2 regions of the Clostridium paraputrificum AGR2156 genome follow, and region 1 is predicted to be linked to the other one. Evidence: a T-box and tRNA genes for the amino acid it is inferred to sense, from the RefSeq annotation. Region 1 holds a T-box; the other holds one or more tRNA genes.
The links. The T-box of region 1 lies ahead of leuS (leucine--tRNA ligase). A T-box ahead of a tRNA ligase gene usually reads a tRNA of that ligase, here a tRNA-Leu.
Positions count from the first base shown of each region.

Region 2: it encodes a tRNA-Leu, which carries the amino acid that the T-box ahead of leuS (leucine--tRNA ligase) is inferred to sense. The anticodon was not compared.

Region 1 is NZ_AUJC01000001.1:523,548-530,112, reverse strand. It holds gene G594_RS0102575 (galactose ABC transporter substrate-binding protein) at 1-43, shown strand, start outside; gene G594_RS0102570 (HesB-like protein) at 89-421, opposite strand; gene G594_RS0102565 (methyltransferase) at 630-1,385, shown strand; gene leuS (leucine--tRNA ligase) at 1,483-3,930, opposite strand; T-box leader at 3,984-4,189, opposite strand; gene G594_RS0102555 (TraB/GumN family protein) at 4,238-5,134, opposite strand; gene G594_RS0102550 (YccF domain-containing protein) at 5,550-5,912, shown strand; gene G594_RS0102545 (amino acid permease) at 5,960-6,565, opposite strand, start outside.
Region 2 is NZ_AUJC01000001.1:633,021-639,585, reverse strand. It holds gene thrS (threonine--tRNA ligase) at 14-1,945, opposite strand; T-box leader at 2,002-2,214, opposite strand; tRNA gene G594_RS0103045 (tRNA-Leu) at 2,341-2,424, shown strand; tRNA gene G594_RS0103040 (tRNA-Gly) at 2,430-2,504, shown strand; gene G594_RS0103035 (HNH endonuclease signature motif containing protein) at 2,554-2,958, opposite strand; gene G594_RS0103030 (hypothetical protein) at 3,173-3,847, shown strand; tRNA gene G594_RS0103025 (tRNA-Lys) at 3,912-3,987, shown strand; gene G594_RS0103020 (Na+/H+ antiporter NhaC family protein) at 4,062-5,345, shown strand; gene ispF (2-C-methyl-D-erythritol 2,4-cyclodiphosphate synthase) at 5,384-5,854, opposite strand; gene G594_RS0103005 (anti-sigma factor domain-containing protein) at 6,236-6,565, shown strand, end outside.

The sequences.
Region 1 (6,565 bases):
TGTAATTGTTACAAAAGAAAATGTAGGGGAATATATTAGATAGAGTAAAGGATGTTGCTAAAATTGCAACATCCTTTTTATGCTTAAATTAGTGACAACCGCCACCGCAGCTTCCACATCCGCTACCTTCTGGAGCGATTACTGGTTTTAATGAAAGTCCTCTACCTTGATTTTCTTCGCTTGAAACGATAATGAATCCACCGAATTCATCAACTAAGCTCTTTTCCATAATAAAAGTAATGTCGTTAACAACTTCTGTTACATCTGCATCTGTTGCTTCACTTACAGAAATATTAAAAACAGGACCGCTACATGCATATCCTCCTAAGTTGATTCTAATATTATAAGATTCAACTTTATTTTCGTCTAAGAATTCTTTAAATTCTTTATATGCTTCTTCGTTTATAGTTATATTTTTCATTAACTTCACCTACTTATAATTTCTATTAATTGATAATATATATCACTACAACTAGTATAACATAACTTCAAATTTTTTCAAGAAGTTTTTATATTAATACTATTCATAGTTATTAGTTATGGTTATAATATTATCATGTATAGTTTAACTAATATGTAAAGTTATTATACTTGAAATACAAATAACTACAGCAAGGGGAATTGATTTAATGTTACCGTATAATAAAGAATTTATAATAGATAAAATAAAAGAGTATGAAGATAAAATAGATAGTGGAGCAATAGGGGGATTTGAAATTTTAAAAAGAGATTCTTTAAATGGTAAAGTTGAAGGATACTTATATACGAAATATGATAATATTACTGGACCAATACCAGAGTTAATAGGAGAGAATAAGAGAGTTTGGATGAGATTAAGTCCTAAAGAAATAGAAGGATCATACGAATTTATAAAATTTGCAACTGGTAAAGTTGGTATTGTAGGTTTAGGATTAGGATATGTAGCTCAGGAGTTAGCTAAAAAGCAAGATGTTGAAAAAGTAGTTGTGTATGAAATTAGTGAGGATGTAGTTGAGCTTTATAAAAGAAATTTTGGAGAAAATGAAAAGATAGAAATTATAGTAGGTGATGCATTCAATGCATCAAAAGATAGCTTTGATTTCTTTTATACAGATATATATGAATATAAATTATCTATGCAGGTAGTAGAAGATTACATTAAGCTTAATAAATTACATGATATTAAAGAATATTCCTTCTTTGGGATGGAACACTTTTTATTGAGCTGTAAATATGATGAAATAGTTTGGGTATATGTACCAGAGACATGGATGGCTATGTGTAAGGATTTATCAGAAGCATTAGATCAATCAGGATATATTAAGTTCTATGAGCAGTTAGATGAAGAACTAGTAAGTAAGGTTTTAGCTGGATTTAAAGAAGTACTTAATCAAGGGATGGAATAGTTAATAGTAGAACAACCATTAGTTACGGCTATAATTAATGGTTGTTAGTACACAAAGATAAAAGAGTGTATCTAAATTTTTAGATACACTCTTTCTATTACTTAACAACTATATTAACTAATCTACCTTTTATAACAATTACCTTAACAACTGTTTTTCCTTCAGTATTTTGTTTAATAACGTCATCGTTTAAAGCAGCTGCTTTAATTCCTTCTTCATCAAGGTCAGAAGCAACATTTATTCTATTTTTTATCTTACCATTAATTTGTATAGCTATTTCTACTTCATCCTTAACTAAAGCCTTAGGATCAAAAGTCGGCCAAGCTTCATTAAATACTGATGTAGCGTTGCCAGCTAAGTTCCATTGTTCTTCAGAGAAGTGAGGAGCAAATGGTGCAAGTAATCTGATGAAGTCTAAGATAACTTCCTTTAAGAAATCAAGATTCTTAGTTTCTTCTTGCATGTATTTTGATAATGCATTTACGAATTCCATCATTCTTGCTATAGCTGTGTTAAATTGCATCTTATCTCCATCTTCAGAAACACCCTTTATTGCAGTATGTCTCCAGAAGTTTAGTTCTTTTTCAGCCTTATCTATAGTAGACTTACCATTTCCAGCTTTAATAGCTTCATTAGCAGAATCAAGAGTTCTTTCAATTCTATCTACGAATCTAGCAACAGACTTAATTCCGTCATCACTCCAAGCTCCGCCTTCTGTGTAAGCAAAACCAAACATTAGGTACATTCTAAATACATCAGAACCATGTTGCTTGATATAATCATCAGGAGAAATTGTGTTTCCCTTAGATTTACTCATCTTTAGACCATCAGGTCCTAGGATTAATCCTTGGTGAGTAAGAGATGTAAATGGTTCATCAAATGTTAAGTATCCCATATCTCTTAATGCCTTAGTTATGAATCTAGCATAAAGAAGGTGCATACAAGCATGTTCAGGACCACCAACATATTTATCAACTGGTAGCATTTTATTAATTATTTCGGGATCAAATGCTTTTTCTGAATTTTTGCTATCAGGATATCTTAAGTAGTACCAAGATGAACATACGAAAGTATCTAAAGTGTCACATTCTCTTGTAGCTTCTCCACCACATTGTGGACAAGTACACTTCTTAAATTCTTCACTCTTAGCAAGTGGTGATTTTCCATCTGGAGCAAATTCAACATCATAAGGTAACTTAACTGGAAGTTGATCTTCTGGGACTGGAACAGTTCCACATTTATCACAGTAGATCATAGGAATTGGAGCTCCCCAGTATCTTTGTCTTGAAACTAACCAATCTCTTAATCTAAAGTTAACCTTCATTGAACCTAAGTTTTGAGAAGCTAGTTTTTCAACTATCTTTTCCTTAGCTTCAGCTGTTTCTAATCCATCAAATTCACCTGAGTTAACTAAAACACCATGTTCGCAGTATGGAAGTTCAGTTTCTTCACCTTTTTTAGCTGCAATAACTCTTTCAATTGGTAGATTAAACTTTGTAGCAAAAGCAAAGTCTCTTTCATCATGAGCTGGAACAGCCATAACTGCACCTGTACCATAAGTTGCAAGTACATAGTCAGAAATCCATATTGGAACTTCTCTACCATTGATTGGGTTAATAGCGTAAGAACCAGTGAATACCCCAGTTTTTTCTTTAGTGATTGATTGTCTTTCAATTTCACTTTGCTTAGCAGCAAGTTCTTTATATTCTTCAACAGCAGCCTTATTCTCATCAGCAGTAAGTTTATCTACTAGCTTATTTTCTGGAGCTAAAACAACATAAGTTACACCATTTAACGTATCAACTCTTGTAGTAAATACATCAAAGCTTAAATCAGAGTTTTTAACTTTGAAAGTAACTTCTGCACCAGTAGATCTACCAATCCAGTGCTTTTGCATAGCTACAGTTTTTTCAGGCCAATCTAAATCATCTAATTTATCTAATAATTCATCAGCATAATCAGTTATTTTTAAGAACCATTGAGTAAGTTCTTTCTTAGTAACTTCAGTATTACATCTTTCACAAGCACCATCAACAACTTGTTCGTTAGCTAAAACTGTATTACAAGATGGGCACCAGTTAACAGGTGCATTCTTTCTGTAAGCTAATCCTTTCTTATAAAGTTGAAGGAATAACCATTGAGTCCACTTATAATATTCTGGATCACAAGTCACTACTTCGCTTTCCCAGTTAAACATAGCTCCCATAGCCTTCAATTGTTCTTCCATAGTTTTTATATTCTTATAAGTTGAATCTTGAGGGTGAATACCGGTCTTTATTGCAAAGTTTTCAGCTGGTAAACCAAAGGCATCAAATCCCATTGGTTGGAATACATTATAACCTTGCATTCTCTTAAGTCTAGCCCAAGTATCAACTGGTCCATAGTTAAACCAGTGACCAGCATGTAACTGGCTACCTGAAGGATAAGAGAACATTTCTAAAGTATAAAGTTTCTTATCTAAATTTTCAGGATTAAACTTATATAATTCTTCTTTTTCCCATTTTTCTTGCCATTTTTTATCAACAGCAGTTCCGTAGTTTCCCATTAAAAAATCCTCCTTAAAATCTGTAATAAAAATAAAAACCCTTCATCTCTATATTAAGAGACGAAAGGTAAAATTTCCGTGGTACCACTCTTATTAGGATAAAAAATATCCTCACTCAATAACTATATCGGGCTTACCCGTACTTGTTTTTACAAGTATGCTCATAGACAAGTTCCCAAGTTTACAACACTATTTTCCACCAACCAACAGCTCTCTAAAGTTATAATTAAATGGTACTACTTCTAATCAACGCACTAAAATATTCAATAGTATAAATAATTATATATTTTATATGAGTTAAAGTCAACTATAGTCTATTTATAGTGTAGCCTCTCTTTTCTAATTCTTTTAAAACGCTATCTTCACCAATAAAGTGCTTGCATCCAACAGCTATAGTATGATTTTTTCCATCTTCCACTAGCTTATCAATATTTTCTGCCATTTTTATATTTCTTTGAGTAACTAAAGCATCATAGAATTCAGGAACTTCCTTCTTCATATTTGCAACATCTTCTTCTAGAAATTCTATATTCCCATCAACATATGCGTTAAAAGTATCTTTTAGATATTTAATAGTTTCTTCTTTTTTTGTAGAATCAGCAACTGTTGATATAGTGGCTTTTACATCATCCCAAGTATATAAGTTATTCAATAAATCAAGTTGGAAGTCAACACTTTCAAGTTCATGAAGTTCAATACCTTTTTCTTGAGATTTTTTTATTAGTAGTTCATCAAAAGAAGTAGTATAATTTTCTCCTTGATACATAGTGCTTTCAAGTATAGATACTATACCAGCAGGAGTTAATACAGATAAAGCACTAATGTTCATATTAGATGGTGCCAATATTTCATTAACTTTTTTTATTTCATCCTCAGTCAATTGATTTTTAGCTGTTTTATCAGAAGTGTTTAGCAATTTATCTTGAGAAGCATTAACTTTAGCCATATCAGTAATATCAGCTTCTACAGATAGAACATCTGTATTTTTTAGTATTTTAGTTACCTTTTTATTAAAGAAGTTATGAGTACTAGGAGCAGGATGCATAGTACCAATTAAATTAATTGTTATATCCCCTTTAGTAGCAGTCCATAAATATCCTTCAGCTACAGGTGTTTTATCTCCACATCCAATTAAACCGACAAGTGTAAAAACACCTAGTAATAAAGTAGTAAATGGTTTTATAAGCTTTTTAGTAATCTTCATGTTATATTCCCCCTATAATCAAATCGATAAGTTTATTATACCAAATATTTACATGGGGCACATGGTTTTATACATTCCCAAGTGTATTAAATAATGCAAATATTACAAACAGATATTATAAAAAGTATAAGCTTAGACAAAGTTTTTCTTGGAATAGTATTTAGAACATTTAATTCTGTAATTTTTTCACAAAATTTAAATCATCTATCATCTGAATTTCTTTTCCTTTATATTAAATAAATTAATCTTTTATATATGATATCCTTTAATATTTACATTGTATGAAAGTACTTTTGTATATTCAGTCGTAAAAAGTTAAGTGTGTTTCAAATTTTTATATTATATTAAGAAAAAGTTTATTCAAAACTTAAAAATGTAGTATATAATATATAAATAAAATCGTAGGGGGATAAAGATGAGTTGTTTAGGCAATATTATATGGATTATATTTGGAGGATTCTTTAATGCATTGGGATGGTTATTTGCAGGATTACTTTGGTGCTTAACTATAGTAGGAATACCAGTTGGATTGCAATGTTTTAAAATGGCAAGTTTACAATTTGCACCTTTTGGTAAAGAAGTAGTTACTGTAAGCGATAGTGCAGGAAATCTACTATTGAATATATTATGGTTATTATTTGGTGGTTTAGCGTTATGTATAGGTAATTTAGTAAGTGCAGTTTTATTATGTGTAACTATTGTAGGAATACCATTTGCTGCACAATGTTTTAAGCTGGCAAAGTTATCATTAATGCCTTTTGGAAAAGAAATTAGATAAAATAAAAAAATAGCTGTAGTGCATATATTGCACTACAGCTATTTTTATTAATTATTATTATCTTGTAATTTTTTATATACGTAAAATGGTATTCCTATAAGCATTAATATAAACACCCACATTGCAGAAACAGATCCTGATCCATAGATTATATATAGTGAATATGCAAATGCTAATAAGGAAAAGAAGGCATGCTTTATAAATCTACCAAAGCTTAATCTATTTCCTGATTTATATGTAAGGATAATTTCAGCACAAGCACTTAAAGCATAGGCTGGAATAAATGATAAAGTTGCAAGATTTATCATAAAGTCGAAAGCTGAAGTTAAACTTGAAACATAATTAGCAATTAAAAGTATGTTAGTACAAAGTGAGGATATAAATAAAGCTACTACAGGAGTTTTAAACTTTGAATGTAATTTACTGAAGAATTTAGGAAATAATCCATCAGTACCGGCAGCATAAGCCATTCTTGCTGTTGTCATTATCCAACCTGAACAAGCTCCAGCAGCTGAAATAACTACTCCAAGAGATATAAATGTTCCACCCCAAGTGCCTCCAGTTATATTATTTATTATAGATGATAAAGGTGCATTAGATGAAGCAAGATCTGCTTGTGATAATCCACCCATAGCTAAAATTGAAAGCAATAA
Region 2 (6,565 bases), 110 kb from region 1:
AGCCCCATCTTTACTATCTTTCTTTGTTTGCTATCTCTTCAAGAATTCTAGCTTCAAAGTCTGCATATGCTATGCTTCCTTCATCACCATTCTTTCTACTTCTAACAGCAACAGCATTGTTTTCAGCTTCTTTTTCACCAACAACTAAGATATAAGGAACTCTTTCTAATCTAGCTTCTCTTATCTTATATCCTATCTTTTCAGCTCTGTAGTCAGCTTCAATTCTAATTCCCTTATTTCTAAGAGATTTAACAATAGATTCAGCATAATCATTATATTTATCTGATATTGGTAAAATCTTGGCTTGAACTGGTGCCATCCAAGTTGGGAATGCTCCAGCATACTTTTCGATTAAAGTAGCAATTGTTCTTTCATAGCATCCAATTGATGATCTATGAATGATGTAAGGAGTTTTCTTATTACCATCTTTATCGATGTAAGTCATATTAAATCTATCTGCTAATGCAAAGTCAATTTGAACAGTTATAATTGTATCCTCTTTTCCGTGAACATTTTTACATTGAATATCAAGCTTTGGACCATAGAATGCAGCTTCACCAGCAGCTTCAACATATGGAATTCCAATATGATCTAAGATATTTTTCATTATAACTTGAGTTTCTTCCCAAGCTTTAGCGTTGTCTATATATTTAATCTTATCTGTTGGATCCCATTTAGAGAATCTGTAAGTTATATCTTCAGAGATTCCTAAAGTATCCATAACATAATTAATTAAATCAACAACTCCTTTAAATTCTTCTTCAAGTTGTTCAGGAGTAACAATTATGTGACCTTCAGATAAAGTGAATTGTCTAACTCTAGTTAATCCATGCATCTCTCCTGATGATTCATTTCTGAATAGAGTTGAAGTTTCAGCATATCTTATTGGAAGGTCTCTATAGCTGTGTTGTTCTGCGTTATATATAGTGAATTGGAATGGACAAGTCATTGGCCTTAAAGCCATAACTTCATCATCTTTTTCTTCATCACCTAAAACAAACATACCATCTTTATAGTGAGACCAGTGACCAGACACTTTATATAAGTCACTTTTAGCCATATATGGAGTCTTAGTTAAAACATATCCTCTTCTTTCTTCTTCATCTTCAATCCATCTTTGAAGAGTTTGGAAAAGTTTAGCTCCTTTTGGCATGAATAGTGGAAGCCCTTGACCCACATTTTCATGAGTTGTAAATATTCCAAGTTCTCTTCCTAATTTGTTGTGATCTCTCTTTTTAGCTTCTTCTAAAGCTTCTAGATGAGCATCTAAGTCAGCTTTCTTTAAGAATGCAGTACCATATATTCTAGAAAGCATCTTATTCTTCTCATCACCCTTCCAGTATGCACCGGCAGTTCTAAGAAGCTTGATTGCTTTTACATTTTTAATTGACATTAAGTGTGGACCAGCGCATAAATCTGTGAAATCCCCCATTTTGTAGAATGAAATAACTTCATCTTCTGGTAGGTCATTTATTAATTCAACTTTGTAAGGTTCATCTGCCATTAGCTTTAAAGCCTCATCTCTTGGAAGTTCAAATCTTTCTATAGCTGGATTTTCCTTAATTATTTTTTTCATTTCTTCTTCTAATTTTTCAACATCTTCAGCTGAGAAAGCGATATCTCTATCGAAATCATAGTAGAATCCATTTTCAATTGATGGACCAATAGCAAGTTTTGCTTCTGGGAATAATCTTTTTACAGCATAAGCTAAAACGTGAGATATACTGTGTCTTACAGCATCCTTACCTTCTTGAGAATCAAATGTGCATATAGCAAGCTCCACATCTTCATTAACAATATGACGAAGGTCTACAACTTTTCCATTAATAATACCGCAACATGCGTTTCTAGCTAATCCTTCGCTAATAGATTTAGCTATATCAAGTACTGATAGTCCGGCTTCAAATTCTTTCACTGAACCGTCTTTTAAAGTAACTTTAATCATTTTTATATCTCCTTCCAAATTCTTTTCAAAAATAAAAAAACTCCGTTCTCTAAAAATATAGAGACGAAGAAATATCCGTGGTTCCACTCTAATTACCTATAGAAATATATTATAGGTCACTTAAGTTTATCGTAACGTGATAAATACGGACTTTATTAGAGTCACTCAGAGGTGGTCTTCAGTTATGATCATTTAAAGATACTTCCAGCTAATGTATCCTCTCTCTGAAAATGAAGTTAATAACTTACTCTTCTCTTCAACGTTTTAAAAATTATATTTTATTAATTAATTATAATTATTTAATTTTTAAATGTCAACATTTATAAAGTTTCAATATTATAGTATATAGGTATTGATTTCTATAGCATACAAATTGTATAATATTGGTATAAGATGCAGATGTGGCGGAATTGGCAGACGCACTAGACTTAGGATCTAGCGCCTTAGGCGTGGGGGTTCGACTCCCTTCATCTGCACCATTTATGCGGAAATGGCTCAACGGTAGAGCGCCACCTTGCCAAGGTGGACGTTGCGGGTTCGAATCCCGTTTTCCGCTCCAAACCTACACTTATAAAAAGCTCTAGCAAAAATGCTGGAGCTTTTTATATTCAATAAATTTCTTCAAGTAGTTTTTGAATTTTTATATTTTCAATCATTTCTTCGGTGTATAAAGTCCCACCCATGAGATATAATATAATATCTTCTTTCTTATAACCTTCTTTATACAGACGCAAATCTTTAGTTATACGTTTTGCAACATTTAAAGAAAAATTTAAAGTGTTACTTAACTCTTTTATTGTATAGAAATTTTTGTTAAGAAGCTTAAGTAATTCTTTTTGTAGTTCTAATTTATATTTTAAATCTATTTCAATAGAGTGATGGGGTCCATTTTTACCACGATGGTGTTCATTACAAAGGTATTTATAGTTAATTTCTATATCTAAACCGCCTTCACTTCTATGAACTATATGGTGTATATCAGCTGGCTTATTACATATTTCACAAAAGAACAATAACATACCTCCTTATTCAATATGTACTCATTATATAATAAATTAAAAACAACTTCAATTTTGTAAAAAATTTCAATTAAAATTATTAAATAACAGTATGAATAGTAATTCAAATACATATTTTATAATAACGTGTAAACACGTAGTATGGTATTGATAAAGGGGTATATCTTACTATATAATATATTATATAAAGGAAAGAAAGGTGATAAGGGTGAGACAAAACTATAACTCCTTTAAGTATTGGGAATCATTAATTCATGAAAATAAAACAATAAGAGGTCATATGTTTATGGATAATCCACCAAAGGAAAAGTCACTTTATATTCATACCTTGATATTTTCAAAAAATAATGGTATTGATAATATCTATGCATATTTTCCTGATGCGAAAGTGCTACTTGGATATATTCAATATTCTTTCTTGCAAGAAGCTTTTTATAAATGGATATATGGTAAAGATAGGATAATAATTAATATCCCATCACTTCCCGTTGATAAAATTATAAGAGATGGATTATCGAAGGGGAAAATATCAAAGAGTGAAGCACAATTAATGTTGAGTCACTATACAAGAGTATCAAAAATGTGGGATCTACCAAAAGATAGAGTTATACCTGAATTGATTAAGTTCAGTAGAGAGTTTAATAAAACTTGGTATGGTGATAATAAAGAATTTTTATATTTAAAGATATTTAGAAATCCAGAGGAGCTTGGTAATTTTATTGTAGATTCTACTATGTTAACTAATGATGAAAATACATTTATAAGTAAGACTGGTGTAACAGTAAGTGAATGGAAGAAAATATGTAGTGAAGCAATAAAAAATAAATTGAGCGCAGAGAAGTTTAAAGAAATATTGCAAAAGAATTTGTCAGAAGTTATATAAAAAAATAATATTATAGCATCTTGACCATAAAAAAGTTGGATGCTATAATATTTTATGTAAATAAGCGCTATTAGCTCAGTTGGTAGAGCACCTGACTCTTAATCAGGGTGTCCCGGGTTCGAATCCCTGATGGCGCACCAAATGAAAGGAATCTAGTTATAGATTCCTTTTTTTCTTGTATAATAAAAGAGACTTAATTTGAGAGGAGAAATATATGAAAACAAAAGGAAAAGTTTCTGCATTATTACCGTTAGCAGTTTTTTTAATAGTTTACGCAGGAACATCAATTATAGCAAAAGACTTTTATGCAGTGTCAGTGATAGTACCATTTTTAATATCTGCCATAGTTGCTTTATCAATGAATAAAAAAAGAAAATTTGAAGATAAGATTCAAGATTTTTGTAAGGGAGCAGGAAATCCCAATGTTATATTAATGATTTTTATATTCGTATTAGCAGGAGCGTTTGCACAAGTAGCTAAGGCTATGGGAGCTGTTGATTCAACAGTAAATTTTGGACTTTCAATTTTACCTACAAGTATACTTGTACCAGGTGTATTTATAATAGCTTCATTTATAGCTTTATCAGTAGGAACATCAATGGGGACAATAGTTGCCTTAGTTCCAATAGCAGTAGGAATATCAGAGAAGACAGGAATAGCTGTTGCTATAGTTGTAGGGGCTGTGGTTAGTGGAGCTATGTTTGGGGATAATTTATCTATGATATCAGATACAACAATTGCAGCAACTAGAACTCAAGGTTGTGAAATGAAAGATAAGTTTAAAATGAATTTCAAAATAGTATTACCAGCAGCTATAGTTACTGCCATTATATTTATGATTCTTACAAAAGGAACAGCTATACAAACTTTAGGTGATTATGAATATAGTTTTATAAAGATACTTCCATACATAGCTGTATTAATATCTGCATTAATGGGTATAAATGTAATATTTATATTAATAGGTGGAATTGTATTTGCAGGAGTTATAGGGCTTTTATATGGAAGCTTTGATATAATAGGCTTATTTACTAATATTTCAGCTGGAATACAAGGTATGAGCGAACTTATAATAATCTCTTTATTAATAGCAGGAACCATTGAGTTAATTAAAAATAATGGTGGAATAGAATATATATTAAATAAAGGTATGAAGAACTTTAAAAGTAAAAGGGGAGCTGAACTTGGTATTGCTACATTGGTAAGTCTAGTTGATATCTGCACGGCTAATAATACTATTGCAATAGTAACTGTTGGACCAATAGCAAAAGATATTTCAGATGAGTTTGAGTTAGAACCTAGAAGAGTAGCTGGTATAATGGATATGTTCTCATGTGTATTTCAAGGATTAATTCCTTACGGAGCACAACTTATTTCAGCATCAGGATTAGCTATGATATCACCATTTGCAATAATAAGATATTCGGTTTATCCATATTTAATGGGTATTTGTGCTTTAGTATCAATTTACCTTTACTGGAGAAAAAGAAATGAATAAATAAATAATAAGAGAAATTGCAAATGCAATTTCTCTTATTATTTATAAAGAAGGCAAATGCTTTGAGAAGATATTCCAAGTCCCTCTCCTGTAAATCCAAGTCCTTCTTCAGTTGTAGCTTTTACATTTATTTGATCAATGTCTATGTTTAAGGCATTAGCAATATTTTTTCTCATTAATTGGATGTGAGGTGCCATTTTGGGTTTTTGTGCTATAATTGTTGAATCTATGTTGGAAATTTTATAACCATTTTCATATAAAAGCTTTCCTACTTCTTTTAACAAAGCTATACTTGATATTCCCTTATATTTAGGATCAGTATCAGGAAAGTGTTTTCCTATATCGCCTAAAGCAGAAGCACCCAATAAAGAATCCATTATAGCGTGCAATAATACATCAGCATCTGAATGACCAAGTAATCCATATTCATATGGAATTTCAACACCGCCAAGAATAAGTTTTCTATCAGTAACTAATTTGTGAACATCATATCCAAGTCCAATTCTCATATAATCATCTCCTGTAAAAAATGTATATAAGAATTATATCATTATTGAACCTTTTTTACTCTAATATTTACATTAGAATTTCTTTCTTCTGTTAAAAAAAGAAATTTAAAATATCTAACAAAGGAAAAAGATTTTGTAGTAATAAGGAATCTGATATAACTTACTCTCTTACGCTTATAGATAAAATCAACGTAAATAACATTTCCTTTCATAGATAAACCTCACTTTCAAATTATATGGGTTCAGTAAAATATATTTGCAAAACCTTTGATATATACAGAGTAGGTGTAGGTTTTTATATGGTATAATACATTATATGTGAGGTAGTATAATTTGATAATATGGCTTAAATTGTCGTATTGCCATGAAAGGATGATAAGCATGGAGGAGTTTAATAGAAATAAATATATTTTTTCAAGTAGCCCAGCTATTATTGAAGTTGGCGAAGAAGTAAGAAGAATAAGAGAAAAGCAAATATCATTTATGCTTAAGGAATTATTTTTATATAAAATACTTGTAAAAGACTTGGTTAATATATTTCCAACATATAGAGATAGAAATTTAATTTTGAATATAGCAAGTTATATATATGAAGACTATGAACTTTTTGAGAAAGTTCAAAAGAAAAGAGAGTTACCAATAGCAATGGTGGCTAAGAGAACGCGAGTATCGAGAACATTTTTGGAGATATGGCAGGATTATATACTAGTT